Regions from separate parts of the Martinezella jaguaris genome, predicted to be linked through region 2. Evidence: predicted binding sites of a transcription regulator. Region 2 holds the regulator's gene; the other holds the start of a gene.
The links. Region 2 encodes LexA, which represses DNA repair genes until DNA is damaged. Its sites were predicted from a motif close to TGTTCNNNNTGTGTTCNG; they were not measured.
Positions count from the first base shown of each region.

Region 1: the regulator LexA is predicted to act here: its motif matches at 3,749-3,766, upstream of CCGE525_RS05600 (nucleoside triphosphate pyrophosphohydrolase family protein).

Region 1 is NZ_CP032694.1:1,157,556-1,163,836, forward strand. It holds gene CCGE525_RS05575 (RT0821/Lpp0805 family surface protein) at 1-281, opposite strand, end outside; gene pdxH (pyridoxamine 5'-phosphate oxidase) at 345-965, shown strand; partial or broken gene CCGE525_RS05590 (polysaccharide deacetylase family protein) at 1,085-2,130, opposite strand; gene CCGE525_RS05595 (D-alanyl-D-alanine carboxypeptidase family protein) at 2,359-3,660, shown strand; gene CCGE525_RS05600 (nucleoside triphosphate pyrophosphohydrolase family protein) at 3,773-4,078, shown strand; gene tldD (metalloprotease TldD) at 4,108-5,523, opposite strand; partial or broken gene CCGE525_RS05610 (invasion associated locus B family protein) at 5,587-6,218, opposite strand.
Region 2 is NZ_CP032694.1:1,999,052-2,005,332, forward strand. It holds gene CCGE525_RS09835 (ComEC/Rec2 family competence protein) at 1-800, shown strand, start outside; gene lexA (transcriptional repressor LexA) at 781-1,503, opposite strand; gene CCGE525_RS09845 (DUF2721 domain-containing protein) at 1,935-2,408, opposite strand; gene CCGE525_RS09850 (mechanosensitive ion channel family protein) at 2,583-4,469, opposite strand; gene CCGE525_RS09855 (VOC family protein) at 5,173-6,060, shown strand; gene kdsA (3-deoxy-8-phosphooctulonate synthase) at 6,057-6,281, shown strand, end outside.

The DNA.
Region 1 (6,281 bases), 840 kb from region 2:
GCATTCGCCCAGGGCACGGGCTGTCCGTTCAGCTTGTTGAGATCCGCTGAAGTCACAGCATTGCGCACGGTGGTCTCGTCGGAAACGCTGTCGGCTGTTACGGGAGCGGTCGGGACCGTGCCAGTGGAAACGCTGCGGTCCACCTTCGCCGAACTCAGTGTGTCCATGCCGCCGCCAACGCAGCCGCCAAGGGTGAAAAGGGAGAAAATGGCAATCGCCATCATCGCGCCTTTTACAAGCTTGCGCTTTGTATGAACCGTCGACTTTGCTATGACTTCCACCTGAGTATCTTGGCCAGTGTTGGGGCTGGCGGTTTTTAGGAAATGCGGAGAATTTAAGCTAATATGTCGGAAAACGAGTTAACAACAGGTGACTTCACCGAACAGAACGAACCCTTCGCGCTTTTCGCCACCTGGCTGCGCGAGGCCGAAGCCACAGAGCCGAACGATCCGAACGCGGTTGCCTTGGCAACGGTCGATAAGGATGGATTGCCAAATGTCCGCATGGTTCTTCTGAAAGGTTTCGATAGTCAGGGATTCGTATTCTATACAAATTTCGAAAGCCAGAAAGGCCAAGAAATTCTTTCCCAAAAGAAAGCGGCAATGTGCTTCCACTGGAAGTCGATGCGTCGGCAGGTGCGGTTGCGCGGCCTGGTTGAAGTGGTCAGCGACAAGGAAGCCGACGAATATTTCAAGACGCGCGCCCGCGGCAGCCGCATCGGCGCTTGGGCGTCGAAGCAGTCGCGTCCGCTCGAGGGCCGTTTTGCATTGGAAAAGGCGGTCGCCGAATATACCGCCCGCTACGCGATCGGCGATATTCCGCGTCCTCCTTATTGGTCCGGCTTCCGTATCCGGCCGCTCTCGATCGAATTCTGGCATGATCGCCAGTTCCGCCTCCATGACCGCGTGGAATTCCGCCGCGACGTGCCGGAAGGTGCCTGGGAAAAGGTGCGGATGTATCCGTAACGGATTATGTCGATGCCCAAAGCATGTCGCGCAAAAGTGCGCAGCGGTTTTGCGATAGCGACATGCGCAAATTCAAGAGCCTAAAGCGCAAGAAGGAGTCTGAAAGATCGCGAAGCGCTTTAGCGCCCCATCAACCGCATGGGGATGCCGGAGGCAAGCGCCGAAGCGTATCGGGCCTTTTGGTAGTGCCCGTTCAACGATAGCCGAGGCAGATGGGTGAGGGCAGCCGCACTTGCCGCTCCGATCGTCCCAGGCCGGGTCGTGACGCCGACGGAAAATCCGAGTTCCGCCGCAAGCTTGGCTTCGCGGGGGGAAGCCGCCTCGGCGGTGCCGTAGGGATAGGCGATCGTCGCCGGCCGCCGGCCGATGATGTCGGCGATGTAATCCGCCGACAATGCCATTTCCGCCGCTGCTTCCGCTTCCGGCAAACGTGCGAGCGCCCGGTGGCTCACCGTATGGGCGCCGAGCGAGGCAAGGGGGTGACGGACAAGCTGCTTAAGTTCGTCCCGGTCCATGATCGATGCGCGCACGAGATCGAGCGGTTCCAGGCCGTTTTTTCGAGCCAGCTCGTCGATCCGCGCGACGGCCTCCGTCTCGTCGTGGCTATGAACATAGGCGGCGAAGCGGGCAAACACGGCTTGCCGCTGACCGGCTTTCTTGAGGTCGAAACTCTCCGCGCCAGTACCGAAATCAAATGTCACGCGGCTCAGCCGGTTGAGGAGGTCGGCCAGCGTTTCCCACCATAAGCTATGGGTTCGCTCCGACAGCCCCTGGGCGACGAAGACAGTGAAGGGCGCGCCGTGGCGGGAAAAGACCGGCAGCGCGTGGTCGAGATTGTCCCGATTGCCGTCATCAAGTGTGAAGGCAGCAAAGGGTGGCTTGTCGCGATCATTTGCGATACGTTCCGGCAACGCATCGACAGCGATGAAATCATAGCCGTCCCGTTTCAGCCGGATGATGACCGGTCGAGGAATTCGGGCGAAATTTCCAGATGTGCATTCGGGGCGAAGGTTCGGGGCAAGGGAGGACGGACATGATGCAGGGTGAAGATGACGCCGAGGCCGGCGACGTCGCGCATCAGGCCGAGGCTTTTCAGAATTGCGGCGGTTTCCAGCCCGCCGGAAATTGCGGCACGCTTGAGACGGATTCTGATGCCCTGTTCCATGGGAATTGACCCGGTTGAAAAATGTCCATGCTGTAGCCCATCTGGCGTTAAGTCTTGCTGAATCCACGCCATCTTTTCAATGCGTTAACCGTTATTTTACCAGCAAAGGCAAAATAGGAATTCTATCGAGGGTGTTGCCTCAATATCGCACCGAAATCAGGCTTTTGTCGCAAAGGCGCACAACGGGTTGATGCGGTGTATTGGCATTTGTTTCAGTTGGGGACGAATATGAAAAAACTTTTGATGGCCCTTTCTGCGGCCGTCTTGCTGTTGGGCGCACCAGTGGCGAGCTTTGCGGGCAGCGCCTATTTCATCATGGATGCGAAGTCCGGCAAGGTCTTGGCTTCGGATAATGCCGATGATCTTAATCATCCCGCCTCGCTCACCAAGATGATGACGCTGTACCTGACCTTCGAGGCGATCCATCGCGGCAAGCTCAGTTGGAACAGCGCGATACCGGTGTCACGCAACGCCGCCGGCAAGCCTCCGACCAAGCTCGGTTTGAAGCCGGGCAGCACTCTCACCGTCCGGGATGCCGTCGACGGCATGATCATCAAGTCCGCCAACGATGCCGCCACCGCCATGGGCGAGGCGTTGGGCGGCAGCGAAAGCGGCTTTGCCCGCATCATGACGCAGAAGGCGCGCGAGCTCGGTATGCGCCGCACCGTCTTCACCAATCCCTCAGGCTTGCCGAGCATGGAGCAGGTGACGACCGCGCGCGACATGTCGACGCTCGCCGTTGCGCTCATCAACAACTACCCTCAGGAATATCGGCTGTTTTCACAATCGGGCTTCACCTATCGGGGCCGCCCTATTCGTGGTCACAACAATCTGATGTATCGCTACGAGGGCATGGACGGCATCAAGACCGGCTACACCAATGCTTCCGGTTTCAACATCGTCAGCGCCGTGCGTCAGGGCAACCGCCGTGTCATCGGCGTAGTCATGGGCGGCGCGACTGCCCGCGGCCGCGACGCGTTCATGGCTTCGCTTCTCAATCGCTACGTGCCGAAAGCTACCTCCGCCGCCTCATCGCGCCTCGTGGCGAGTGTCGGCGGTGCAAAGCAGGTTGAAGTCGCTTCGGCGACGGATGATGTTGCGGTCGATGTCGATGCGCAAACCACGGCTACGGCGCACGCGGCCACGACGCGTAAACGCGCCGAGTTCACGCCCTCTCAAGCCCCGCTCGCTTATGCCGCCACGACGAATGTGACCGTGCCGGTGGATCGCCCGATGGCAATGGATGAAATCCAAAATGCTGGCAAACCGGTAACAGCCGGCGGCTGGCAGGTGCAGATCGCAGCCACCCCGACGGCACAGGCGGCCAAGGACCTGCTCTCCGACGCTCAGTCCAAGGCCGGTGGTGCGCTGGCCAATGCCTCGCCCTATACAGAGGCCGTCGGAAAAGGCCGCAGCACGGTCTATCGTGCCCGCTTCGTCGGCTTCGGCAGCCGCGATGACGCGAATTCCGCCTGTGCTGCGCTGAAGCGCAAGGATTTCAACTGCATGCTGTTGCCGAACAAGGGCTGAGCGGAAGTCGAGATTTGGAATTATCGAGACGGCGGGGCGCAAGCTCTGCCGTCTCGACATTTCCGGGAGAATCGTTCACTGGTGTTTTGAGAACATACAGGGAACGATGTCGATGCTCTCCGGCCTGATCCAACAATTCGAAAAAGCCTCCGCCACTTACGCCGCCGCCAATGGTTTGGAGCGCGATGCCGACTGGTTTGTTCTGAAACTGCAGGAGGAGATGGGCGAGCTCACCCAGATTTGGAACAAGGCGACCGGGCGCGGAAGACGCAAGGGCATGACCGATGAAGAGCTGGCAACGGCGCTGGCCGACGAGACCGCCGACGTGCTTGGCCATATCCTCCTCTTTGCCCATCGCAACGGCCTCGATCTTGCCGCGGCCGTCGAGCGGAAATGGCTATTCCGGCCGAGAGAATAGGGGCAGCAACGGCTCGGTAGTCTGAGCCGCTACGCCTTTGTGCCGCCGACCGTCACCTGATCCATCCTCAGATGCGGCTGTCCGACGCCGACGGGCACCCATTGACCGCCTTTGCCGCAATTGCCGATGCCGGTGTCGAGCTTCATGTCGTTGCCGATCATCGTGACGCGCTTCATCGCATCCGGGCCGTTGCCAATGAGCATGGCGCCCTTGATCGGTGCGCCGATCTTGCCGTCCTCGATCAGATAGGCCTCAGTGCAGCCGAAGACGAATTTGCCGGAGGTGATGTCCACCTGGCCGCCGCCGAAGGAGACGGCATAGATGCCCTTCTTCACCGAGGCGATGATCTCTTCCGGCGTCTTGTCGCCGCCGAGCATATAGGTGTTGGTCATGCGCGGCATGGGCGTATGGGCATAGCCCTGGCGGCGGCCGTTGCCAGTTGCCTTCATGCCCATCAGGCGGGCATTCTGCCGATCCTGCATATAGCCGACCAGCTTGCCGTTTTCGATCAGCACATTGTATGCCGAAGGCGTGCCTTCGTCGTCGACGGTGATCGAAGCGCGGCGATTTTCAATCGTGCCGTCGTCGACGACGGTAACGCCCGGTGCGGCGACCATCTGTCCCAACAGCCCGGCGAAAGCCGAGGTCTTTTTGCGGTTGAAATCACCCTCCAGCCCGTGGCCTACCGCCTCATGCAGCATGACACCCGGCCAGCCAGAGCTGAGAACGACATCCATCGCGCCGGCCGGCGCATCGATCGCTTCGAGATTGACCAGAGCCTGGCGCAAGGCTTCGTCGGCACCGCGGCGCCAATTTTCCTGCGTGATGAAATCGGCGAAGCCGATGCGGCCGCCTGTGCCGAACGAACCGGATTCCTGTCGGTCGCCTTCGCCGACCATCACCGAGATATTGATGCGCGTCATCGGCCTGATGTCGCGAACGCGATGGCCGTCGGCCCGCAGGATATCGACCACCTGCCAGCTTGCGGCGATGGAGGCCGTCACCTGACGCACTTTGCCGTCCTTGTCGCGCAGATAGCTGTCGATCTCCTGCAGCAGCTTTGCCTTGTCTTCGAAGCTCGGGCTGCCGATCGGATTCTCGTCGCTGTAAAGCACCTTGTTGGTGCGCTGAGGGGCGGCGGCGTAGGAACCTGCATAACCGCTGGTGACGGCGCGCACCGCATCGGCGGCGCGCTTCAAGGCTGCTTCCGAGAGATCGCCCGCATGGGCATAACCGACCGCTTCGCCCGCGACGGCGCGCAGGCCAAAGCCTTGCTCGGTGTTGAAGCTACCGCCTTTCATTCGTCCGTTGTCGAAGGTCAGCGATTCCGCCTGGATATGTTCGACGAAAAGTTCGCCATCGTCGGCACCGGTAAGCGCCCCGGCGACGATGCCGCGCAGCTTGGTTTCGTCGGTATCGAACAAGGTAAGGAGATCGGTATTCATGATCAGGTGCTCCGTTCAGAGCCGATGTAGGTTTCGGATGACGAGAGAGCAAGCCCTGTCGCGTTACGGAAGCGCGTCGTAGCCCTCGGCAAAGCCTTTGAGATCGACTGGGATGCCGATGCCTTCCTCCGGCGACTGGAAGACGATGAAGGTGGCGGTCGCACCGCTACGCAGCGTTTTCAGCAGCTCGTCCTCAAGCACCACTTCGGCATAGCAGCCGTCCGAGAAACAGCGCACGAAATAGGCGCGGCCGATATCCTTGCCGTCGACGTTGAGGCCGAGGCCATTCGGCAGCAGCACGCCGAGCGGGGCCAGCACGCGAAGGATCTTCGACTTGCGATCGGCGGTCTTCAGCACGACGACCGAAAGGCCGACTTCCGGCCGGTCCTCGGCAATGACGTTTTGCATCAGCGCGCACTGTTCGGTCGATGCACCCGCCGGCTTGTCGCAGACGACGGACCATGCCCGTGGCTCGAACGCACCGTACCCGGCGGTTGTGGAACCTGGCTGGTTGGAAGCTGCTGGGTATGCGCGGGCGGTTGCTGGCCCGGCTGCTGCGGTGGCTGGGTTTGCAGCGGTTGGGCCTGCTGCGCCGGTTGTGTTTGCTGTGCCTGCTGCGCCAGGACGGGCGCTGCTGCCGCGGCAGCGATGCTGGCGGTGACAAACGAAAGCCGGGCGAGGGAACGAAAACCCATGGAAACCTCTAGATTCGAATCAGTGCCGCTATTGTTGAAGCCCAGGCCGGCAAATGAAAAGCC
Region 2 (6,281 bases):
TGGCGGCCTGGGGCGGCAATATTCCCTTCGGGCGACTGCCAGTCTGGTTGTTCCCAACGATTATCGTCGGTTTCTTACTGATGACGTTGCTGAGGACGTGGCTGCGACATGCAGGTGCGCTTCTGATCATCGGTTCGGTCGCAATTGTCGCACTCAGCCCTGATGTCCGAAAGCCTGACCTGATAATTTCCGAAGACGGCACGTTGGTCGCCTTGCTGCGGAATGGTGCGTTGACGACCAATCGCGAAAAGCCGCCCGATTTCATCTTCGAGCAGTGGCAACGAGCGCTGGCGATGACCGAGCAGCATCCGCCGACGATACTTCCGCCGGACAATCAGCTACCCAAGATCAGCAAATCGGACGCTCATCGCCGCCTCAGTTCCGACGAGCAGACTGCCGTGCGAAAGGCGATGGATGCGGCGCTGGACAATACCGGCGAAGGCGGCTTCGCCTGCCAGAAGGGGGCGTGGTGCGTGGCGATACTGGATAATGGCGACATGCTCGTCGCCATCGAAAACGCTGCCTATCTCGCTCCGGCCTGCGACACCGCCAATATCGTCGTGACTCCCATCCGGCTGCGTCTCGATCGCTGCCGCTCCGGCGCAGTGCTTTTTACGGGCGCTACGCTACGCCGGACAGGCTCCATTGAAATGGACCTCAGCGCCGACAAACCGGCAACAACAACCGCGTTTCAAACTTTGACGCGGCCATGGAATTTGCATCGCGCCTATGATTGGCGATCGGGCACCTTTGGAGCGCCGATCGCACCGATGTCTCCGGTCAGTGATAACGGCGAATGAGGCCGACGAGCTTGCCCTGCACTTTGACGCGATCCGGTCCGAAGATGCGGGTCTCGTAAGCCGGGTTAGCCGCTTCAAGCGCGATCGACGCACCCTTGCGGCGGAAGCGCTTCAATGTTGCCTCTTCATCATCGACGAGAGCGACGACGATATCGCCGGGGTTGGCGGTCGTAGCGTTGCGGATAATCACCGTATCGCCGTCAAAGATGCCGGCGTCGATCATCGAATCGCCTTTGACTTCAAGCGCATAATGTTCGCCCGAGCCAAGCATATCGGCTGGAACGGTGATGTCGTGGGTATTGTTCTGGATCGCTGAGATCGGTACACCGGCAGCAATGCGGCCCATGACCGGTACGGAAACGGAACTGTTGTTTTCGTCATTCACCGGCCTGGCAGGAGCCGGCGGCGGTACCAGCTGCGGCTTGCCAAGGCTGCCCTCGATGACGCTCGGCGAAAAGCCGCGGCGTGGCTGCAGGCTGGGACTATAAGCCTCCGGCAGCTTGATGACCTCCAGCGCGCGAGCCCGGTTCGGCAGACGGCGTATGAAGCCACGCTCTTCCAGAGCAGTGATGAGACGGTGAATGCCGGATTTGGACGCGAGGTCCAACGCATCCTTCATCTCATCGAAAGATGGCGGGACACCGGACTCCTTCATTCGTTCGTGAATGAAGAGAAGCAGTTCCTGCTGCTTGCGTGTCAACATCGTCTTCGGACCCCAAAATTGAGAAAAGCGTCGTGAAACAAATCCAGAACGGACACTATATGTTCCATATGTGTTCCGCAAGCCCTTAAATTTTGGTGAATATTTTGTAACCGCATCAAAGAAATAAGAACATAACCGGTCCCAGCCCGACGGTTTTTCAGGGTATCCGTGTGCTAACAATCGGAAATATAAGCGGAATCTGAAATGGAAGGAATTTTTCCGATTGAAAGCCACGTGTTTCCAAGGCGATGAAAAGCCACGCTATTTGCGTAATAAGCTCTTTGGAGGACGATGTTCTCCGAATGACGGAATTGCAGGCGGTGGATCAAGCTAAGGGGGCCGAATCTAAGAGTGACGCGACTGCGGGAATCGGTACTTCCGTGACGAGATCGGGCGCGAATTCAACAGGCTGGGCGGATTTCAGATATGTTTCACAATCCCTCGCGCCGGCGCTCGAGCAAGGCGCGGTCGTTGGCTATCTGCTTCAGCATGCTGCGCCCGGCCAGGAACATCTCGAAGAGAAAGGCCGCAAAAGCGCCCATGAGCGCGACGACGGCAAGGCCGAAGAACCAAAGCAGCATCTGTTCGCGAAACTGCTGGCGAATCGCTCCGCTCATGAGGCCGAGCGTTGCTAGGCATGTGCACACGCCCGATAGCGTGCCGAGGAGGACGGCAACCTCGAGCGCCAAAGTTCGCCGTCGCAGATAATAGAGCTGCAGCAGCCGTGCTTCATCCGGATCGTCTGAAGTCACCCGCTCGAAAAGGTTGTTGACCCGATCTGAGACACGAGCGAGCCGGGCCGAGAAGACATTGAGGCACCCGGCGGTGCCTGCAAGCAGAAAGACCGGCGTCAAAGCTATCTGAATGACGTGTGCAGCATTGGATGTTAGCTGGTCGCTCAGCACGTTTGGTCTCCTTCAAATCCAATGTCATCCGGTATCAGGCGCTTGCGGCTGTCATTGCGTCAACGACGCGGGCAAAAGAAGGTTACAAGTGACGGCAACCGTCGTTGGCGCGCATTTCTCCGTCAAGGCCGAGTCCCCGACCTCCTCCTGTCGGTGACCGGCGGCGCACACGTTTCATGTTCGCGGCGATGGCGATCCCGCCAAATGTTCACCCCACTTCTTTTGCAGCATCAAAGCGGCGTCGGATTTCTCTTCTCCGCTCGCGTGCACGCCCGGCTGAGCGAATTCGATGCCATTTTCCATAAAAGCGTCGCGGATCATGGTATAGGCCTGCCGTCGAATGTAGGTCTGCCGGCCTGGGAGAGCGGTAAAGGCAAAGCTGAGTTCGACACCGAAGTCGCCGATCTGCTCGACCCCCTTCATCTGCAGTGTCTCAAGGATCTGCGGTCCGATTTCCGGATCCGCCTTCATTTGCTCGCCGATCTGTTCGATGATTCTTTTCGCCTTGGCGACATCGGTGTTGAAGGGAAACCGCAGCAAGAATTTGTCGGTCGCCCAGTCGCGACTCATATTCTGAACCGCGCCGAGTTCACCGAAAGGAACCGTAAACACGGGGCCGCGATGATGCCGAAGCCTGACGGAGCGGAGGCTGAAGGATTCCACCGTTCCCATATAGCTCCCGCTTTGAATGTACTCTCCGACGCGGAAAGCATCGTCCATGAGGTAGAAAATACCGCTGACAATATCCTTGACGAGCGTTTGCGAGCCGAAGCCTACCGCCACGCCGAATATTCCGGCTCCCGCGATCAGCGGTCCGATCTGTACGCCCATTTCCGCGAGCACGGTAAGGACGGCAGCGGCAATGACGACGGCCGCAAGCGCGTTGCGGAAAATTGGTAGCAGGGTGCGCAGGCGGCTTGCGCGCGCCGCTTCCGCGGATGGCGACGATGCGGCGTTGTTGGCGTCACCCATTCTTGCATCAATGAAAGCCTTCGATAATTGCCAGCAAAGATCGGCTAGAATCAGAATGACGATGCTCTTCAACGCACCGCGGACCGTGGCGTCAACCGTCGGATTTTCTCGTGCGAGAATGTTGGGATTGTATTGCCAGATGAATATGATCCACGCGACCGCCGCAACGATGACAAGCGCCCGCGCGCCCCGAACGGCCAGCACCATGCGCGCGCTGTTCTTGTTGTCGTTGGGCCAATGTCCTTTTGCGAAAGCCTCGGCCGTTTGCCCGACGGCAACTAACAGCTTGGGAAGAACAATGAGATAGATTCCCGCCCAGAAAAGGCCGAGGAAGTTGGTCGCCCAGAAAAACCAGATGCAGATCATGTAAAGCGAATAGAGGACGTTCACAACGGTTTGCTGTCCGGTGGCGGTTACATTTTCCGGTCGTCGCCAGACCGCCTCGATTGCGATCAGCAATAGAAGAATGGAGGAGCCATAGGAGACGATGGTTTCGACGTCTCTGTCGATGAAGAGCGGTCTAGCCAGCGACGTGGTGGCGCCTGCTATCGCCAGAACGGCAATAAACAGGCGGATCCTGCGATGGCCGAAGGCGGACAGAGCGCCGGCGTCCGCCAATATCTTGCAGACGGCAAACGCCAGGCGGGCCATGATGAACGCCAGCAAATAAAACAAAATCACCACGTGTAGAAGCGGTGGCCAGTCTACGGCAAGGAAGATGGCGGAGCTGACGAGGGCGAAGGTGACCCACGGCCCGAATTCGCCGACCGCGAGTGCGATGAGAGGATTCTGGAATCGCGCTTTAACGACGGTTTTCTTGAAAAACCATTCCGCCGCGAGGCCGACACCGACCAATGCGGCGAACAACACAAAAACCGGTGCAAAGCCGTTATTCCTTGCCTGTTCCCGCACCCTGCTAGTTGCAGCGGCAATCTGCGCCGGTATGTTTGGAATGGCTGATCGTAGCGCCTGATATCGGCTGCGAGCCCGGGCTTCTCCGGTTTCGATCATGGTCTCGGCAATTGCAGGTGCCTGTGGCTCGGCTGCCTGCCGCTTTTCCAGCCATTGGCGCAGCTCCGGATCGTTCATCAAGCGAAGCAGTTCCGACAGCTTCGCGGGAGGTGGCGTTTCTGGCGATTGTGCCCGACATGGCTGCAGCGAAAGCGCCATGAAAAGAATGGTGAACACAAAAAGGATCAGGCTACGGGGGAGGAGAGAAACCTGCTTCACGTCCCCCGGATATGCTCCCTAAAGGCAAGATAGAAACGAGCCGGCAGAGACAAGATCGCGCGTGCGGGCGCCCCCTCGACGAGCATCAAGCGCATGTCTCCCCGCAAGCACCCGATAAACCAAATTAAGTACTGCCGCGAAAATAGAAGTAACGGCAGATCGCTCTCGTATCTTTCCGGGCTCGGATGGTGAACTGTGCTGGCTTTGGATCATCCGAAACGGAAGAATGCGTATTTTTGTCTTGCTGTCGGGAAAGAGGCTTTCGGCGCTATCGTCACCACCATCAATTACCTGCGACTGCATTCCAGGTCATTTTATTGCAGTATGGCACGGATACTGATCGAATTGTCGTGCTTCCACAAGGGAGAGTTTCATGCCGAAGCCTATGTAATTCGGCTAGGTCGGTAGGGGTTTATCAGTCTACGAGGGAAGCACCAAAGTTTTGGTCCGGCTGCTCCAAAGAGTTTCCTGCGGGGAGAACCATGCTTCGGTCTACTGCAGTGCTTTCGTCTTGAATTGAGTGGCAGATGAGCGCAAACCTGCGGACCTGAAGGAAGAGACCATGACCTCATCACCGCATCCGCTCGATCATCTCGTTCTGCCGACGGTCAATATCGCTGTGGCGCGAGAACGGCTGGGCAAGCTCGGCTTTACCGTCGCCGCCGATGCCCGCCATCCTTTCGGTACTGAGAATGCCTGCGTTTTCCTTTCCGACAAGACCTATCTGGAGCCCTTGGGCGTTGCTTCCCGCGAGCAATACGAGGCGAGCGCCGAGGAGGGCAATGTCTTCGTCGCCCGCGACCAGGCCTATCGTTTTCGCATCGACGAAGAAGGCTTTTCGGCCATTGTTTTCGGTACTGACGATGCGGTCGCCGACGACGAGCGATTCCGGGCCGGCGCCATCTCCGCCGGAAATATGCTGGATTTTACTCGGCCGATGCGCATGCCGGATGGCTCGGAAGTGACAGCCGGTTTCCGCCTTGCATTTGCGGCCGATCTGCGTTCGCCGGATTTCTTTACCTTCTGCTGCCAGCGCATAAATCCATTGCCGGCCAATCGCAGCGCCCTGGAGCGCCATGCCAATGGCGTGACCGGCATTGCACGGGTTGCCGTATCGACGCCGAAGCCGGCAGCGTTTCGCGGCTTTTTCGAACTGGTCGCCGATGGACCGAAGATATCGACACATTCCTTCGGCGTCACGATCGAGACAGCCAATGCCAAGATCGAGGTCCTGACCCCGGAAGGCATGGAAGCCTTTTATGATCTACCCGTGCCTGAGGACGATCCCGGCCTTCGAGCACGGGCAATCCTTTTCAAGACGCGCGATCTTTCCGTGACATCGGCGCATTTGGCTGCTAACGGCGTCACATACACGCGTAAAAACAATCGTATTCTGGCAAAGCCCGCCCCTGGACAGGGCGCGCTGTTCGCCTTCGAGGAGATAGCATGAGCACCAATTCGGAAGTGATCGCCGGCGAGGGCGCATCCAAGGTTCTGTTTTCCAATACCGCCAGGCTGTCGCTGATTGCTGGCCCCTGCCAGATGGAGAGCCGCGATCATGCCTTCATGGTCGCCGGTGTGTTGAAGGAACTCTGCGGCAAGCTCGGTATCAGCCTTGTCTATAAGTCGTCCTTCGACAAGGCGAACCGCACGTCACTCTCCGGCAAGCGC